DNA from 2 places in the Cronobacter dublinensis subsp. dublinensis LMG 23823 genome. Region 1 is predicted to be linked to the other one. Evidence: predicted binding sites of a transcription regulator. Region 1 holds the regulator's gene; the other holds the start of a gene.
The links. Region 1 encodes CRP, which controls carbon source genes, mostly activating them, when cyclic AMP is high. Its sites were predicted from a motif close to ATGTGANNNNNNTCACAT; they were not measured.
Positions count from the first base shown of each region.

Region 2: a site for CRP is predicted at 899-916, ahead of rhaS (HTH-type transcriptional activator RhaS). Genes of this name have one in related genera too.

Region 1 covers NZ_CP012266.1:4,078,994-4,081,196, forward strand. The annotation lists gene AFK67_RS18955 (phosphoribulokinase) at 1-224, shown strand, start outside; gene AFK67_RS18960 (OsmC family protein) at 281-685, opposite strand; gene crp (cAMP-activated global transcriptional regulator CRP) at 994-1,626, shown strand; gene AFK67_RS18970 (YccS/YhfK family putative transporter) at 1,692-2,203, shown strand, end outside.
Region 2 covers NZ_CP012266.1:188,615-190,817, reverse strand. The annotation lists gene rhaS (HTH-type transcriptional activator RhaS) at 1-771, opposite strand, end outside; gene rhaB (rhamnulokinase) at 1,072-2,203, shown strand, end outside.

The DNA of each region.
Region 1 (2,203 bases):
CGTTCGCCGCCAAAAGCATTCCGTCGCTCGACGAAAGCTTCGTGGTTATCCATTTCCGCAACCTGGACAATATCGATTACCCCTGGCTGCTCGCGATGTTGCAGGGCTCGTTTATTTCGCACATCAATACGCTGGTGGTGCCGGGCGGCAAAATGGGGCTGGCGATGGAACTCATCATGCTGCCGCTGGTGCAGCGACTGATGGAAGGCAAGGAGATACAGTAACGCCGTATCGATAAGCCGTTGGGCGGGTCAGCGCAGCGCCGCCCGCCGTCACACGCTTACCCTTCTGTCACTTCGTACGAATGGGTAATATTCACGCCCTTGCCAAGCATCAAGGCGACCGAACAATACTTCTCCGCCGACAGGTCTACCGCACGCGCAACCGCCGCATCTTTCAACTCTTTACCCGTCACAACGAAATGCAGGTTGATATGCGTAAACAGGCGCGGCGCCTCTTCGCGACGCTCGGAGGTGAGCTTCACTTCGCAGTCGGTCACGTCGTGACGGCCTTTTTGCAGAATAGAGACCACGTCGATCGCGCTGCAGCCGCCGGCGGCCATCAGCACCATTTCCATCGGGCTCGGCGCTTTGTCGCCGGAGTTGCCATCCATCAGGATCTGGTGCCCTGACGCCGACTCGCCCAGGAAGGTTAAGCCTTCCACCCATTTCACTCGTGCGTGCATGATAATCGCTCCAGGCTATTCATTTTACTGACAGATTACTCGGCCCCGTCATAAGAGGCAACGGAAGGCGACCTGCGTCAAGCTGAAACGAGACAACAGGAGACACCTGTGAAAAGCTATGCTAAAACAGTCTGGATGCAGCGGCGATACATTGATGTTACGCATGTATGCAGAGGAGAGACAATTTATCGGCTGCGACGTCCACGGACAGCCAACTTCCCTGGATGCGGGAAGATGATGATTGCAAAGCCAGACAGGGGTTACGCGCCCTGTCTTTGGAGCCAGTTTAAAACAGAGGATAACCGCGCATGGTGCTTGGCAAACCGCAAACAGACCCGACTCTTGAATGGTTCTTGTCTCATTGCCACATTCATAAGTATCCATCTAAGAGCACGCTGATTCACCAGGGTGAAAAAGCGGAGACGCTGTACTACATCGTCAAAGGCTCAGTGGCAGTGCTGATCAAAGATGAAGAGGGCAAGGAGATGATCCTCTCGTACCTGAACCAGGGAGACTTCATCGGCGAACTGGGTTTGTTCGAGGAAGGTCAGGAGCGCAGCGCCTGGGTTCGCGCTAAAACTGCCTGTGAAGTGGCTGAGATCTCTTACAAAAAATTCCGTCAGCTGATTCAGGTAAACCCGGATATTCTGATGCGTCTCTCTTCGCAGATGGCGCGTCGCCTGCAGGTCACCTCTGAAAAAGTCGGTAACCTGGCGTTCCTCGACGTGACGGGCCGCATCGCGCAGACGCTGCTGAATCTCGCCAAACAGCCGGACGCCATGACTCACCCGGACGGCATGCAGATCAAAATCACCCGTCAGGAAATCGGCCAGATCGTGGGCTGCTCCCGCGAAACCGTGGGCCGTATCCTGAAGATGCTTGAAGATCAGAACCTGATCTCCGCGCACGGAAAAACCATCGTGGTTTACGGAACCCGCTAAGGTTCCTGAAAAAAACGGCGTGTCGCTTCGGTAACACGCCGTTTTTGTTTCTATACTTCTCCCCTATGTGGCGTCGTCTTATCTATCACCCTGAAATCAATTACGCTTTGCGGCAAACGCTGATCTTAAGCCTGCCGGTCGCAGTGGGATTGCTGCTGGGTCACTTACAACAGGGGCTGTTGTTCTCGCTGGTGCCCGCGTGCTGCAACATTGCCGGTCTCGATACCCCGCATAAACGCTTCTTCAAACGGCTCATCATCGGCGCGTCGCTGTTTGCGTTAAGCAGCCTCGCCGTGCAGTTTCTGCTGTTGCAGGCGGTGCCGCTGCCGCTCATTCTGCTGATGCTGGCGCTGCTGCTCGGCGTGACAGCGGAAATCAGCCCGCTGCATGCACGCCTGTTGCCCGCATCGCTTATCGCGGCGATTTTCACGTTAAGCCTCGCCGGGAATATGCCCGTCTGGCAGCCGATGCTGCTCTATGTTCTCGGCACGCTCTGGTATGGCGCGTTTAACGGCTTCTGGTTCTGGCTATGGCGCGAACAGCCACTGCGCGAGTCGTTAAGCCTGATTTATCAAAG
Region 2 (2,203 bases), 540 kb from region 1:
CAGCGTGGAGAAATGATTGCTGTCGCCAAAGCCGCACTGGTAGGCGATATCCGTCACGCTCTCTTCGCTGTGGCGCAGCAGATGGCGCGCTTTCATTAAGCGTAAGCGGTTGAGATAGCGCTGCGGCGTCAGGCCGGTGCGCTGCTTCAGCTGGCGATGCAGCGTGCGCAGCGAGAGCCGGTGCCGGTCGGCGAGCGCTTCCCAACAAACATCTTCCGCATAGTGCTCTTCAAGCCAGGCAATCAGTTGATTCAGCCGTTCATCGGCGTGGCCACCGTCCTGTACCTGGCTTGCACGACGCAGCAAAATCAGCAGCTGCATAAACAGGATTTCCATACTGGCGATGGCGTGGACGTCGCTGCTTTCGCGCAGCGCCTCCAGTTGATCAACGAGCGGACGGGCCTGATGCAGCGTCTGTTGGCTGACGCGCCAGTGCGAGGGGTAGTGACCGTCCTGCTCCTGCGGCAGGAGCTTTTCCAGCCCTGACAGGAAACTGAACGCCTGCGGAGAACGGTACAGCACGTTGGTCAGGCAGAGGTTTTCAGTGTGTTCATACAGATGCCGATCGTGGTCGCGCACAAAGCAGATGGAGCCGCCGCTTAAGGTATACGGCTGGCCGTTGAAGACATGCGTGCCCGTGCCGTGCTCGACGATGACAATTTCATAGAAATCATGATGATGCTCAGGAAAAGCCGCCTGCGGCAGACGCGGCTCAATGGTCACCGACGCCGCACCGGTTGGGAAAAAATCAACGCACTGTAGTACCGTCATCATCGCCCCCGCGTTCAGTCAAACCTGCCTGATAGTAGATAACGGTTCTCACTTACACCTTAAATTTTCGACGCCAAAACGCGCAAAGCCCGTCGGTTTTTTAAGAAACGTCGTGAAATTTCTGGAAATGCGGCACGGCTCACATGCGTCCTCATTCGCCCTGCAAACGCCATTCTGTGACCTTCCTCACGTTCATCTTTACCTCCTTGCCAGCGCCGGTAACGCGCTGTCAGTGGGATGAAGGTGCGCCGCCGCGCCGCTCCCTAGACTAGCGTCAGAGATTCCAACAAGGACCCCATCATGACTATTCGCCATAGCGTCGCGGTCGACCTGGGCGCCTCCAGCGGCCGCGTGATGCTGGCCCGCTACGACCGCGAGGGACAGCGCCTGACCCTTCAGGAAATCCACCGTTTCGCCAACGGCCTGCGCCGCGTGGACGGTTTCGACACCTGGGATGTGGACGCGCTGGAGCGTGACGTGTGCCTCGGGCTCGAAAAAGCCTGCGCGAGCGGCGTCGCCATCGACAGTATCGGCATCGACACCTGGGGCGTCGATTTTGTACTGCTGGATGAACGCGGCGAGCGTGTCGGCCTGCCGGTGTCATACCGCGACAGCCGTACCGACGGCGTCATGACTCGCGCGCAGCAGCAGATGGGTCGGGAGGCTATCTACCGCCGCACCGGCATTCAGTTCCTGCCGTTCAACACGCTTTATCAGTTCCGCGCGCTGGCAGATCAGCAGCCGGAACTGGTCGGACGGGTGGCGCATGCGCTGCTCATCCCGGACTACCTCTGCTACCGGCTGACCGGCGCGCTGAACTGGGATTACACCAACGCCACCACCACGCAGCTGATGAATATCGACACCGATAACTGGGACGAGACGCTGCTCGACTGGGCGGGCGTGCCGAAACGCTGGCTGGGGACGCCGACGCATCCGGGCAACGTCATCGGCCACTGGCGCAGCGCGCAGGGCGTCGAGGTTCCGGTGGTGTCAGTCGCAACGCACGACACCGCCAGCGCCGTGATCGCCGCCCCGCTGGCGAGCCCGGACGCGGCGTATCTCTCCTCCGGCACCTGGTCGCTGATGGGCTTTGAGAGCAAAACTCCTTACACCGACGACCGGGCGCTGGCCGCTAACATCACCAACGAAGGCGGCGCCGAAGGGCGCTATCGGGTGCTGAAAAATATTATGGGGCTGTGGCTGTTGCAGCGTGTCTGCCAGGAGCAACAGATTACCGACCTGCCCGCGCTGATTGACGAAGCGCGCGCGCTGCCCGCCTGTCGGTTTGTCGTCAACCCTAACGACGACCGCTTTATCAATCCAGACAACATGAGCCGCGCGCTGCAAGCCGCGTGCCGTGAAAACGGCCAGCCTGCGCCACAAAGCGCGGCACAGCTGGCGCGCTGCATCTTCGACAGCCTGGCGCTGC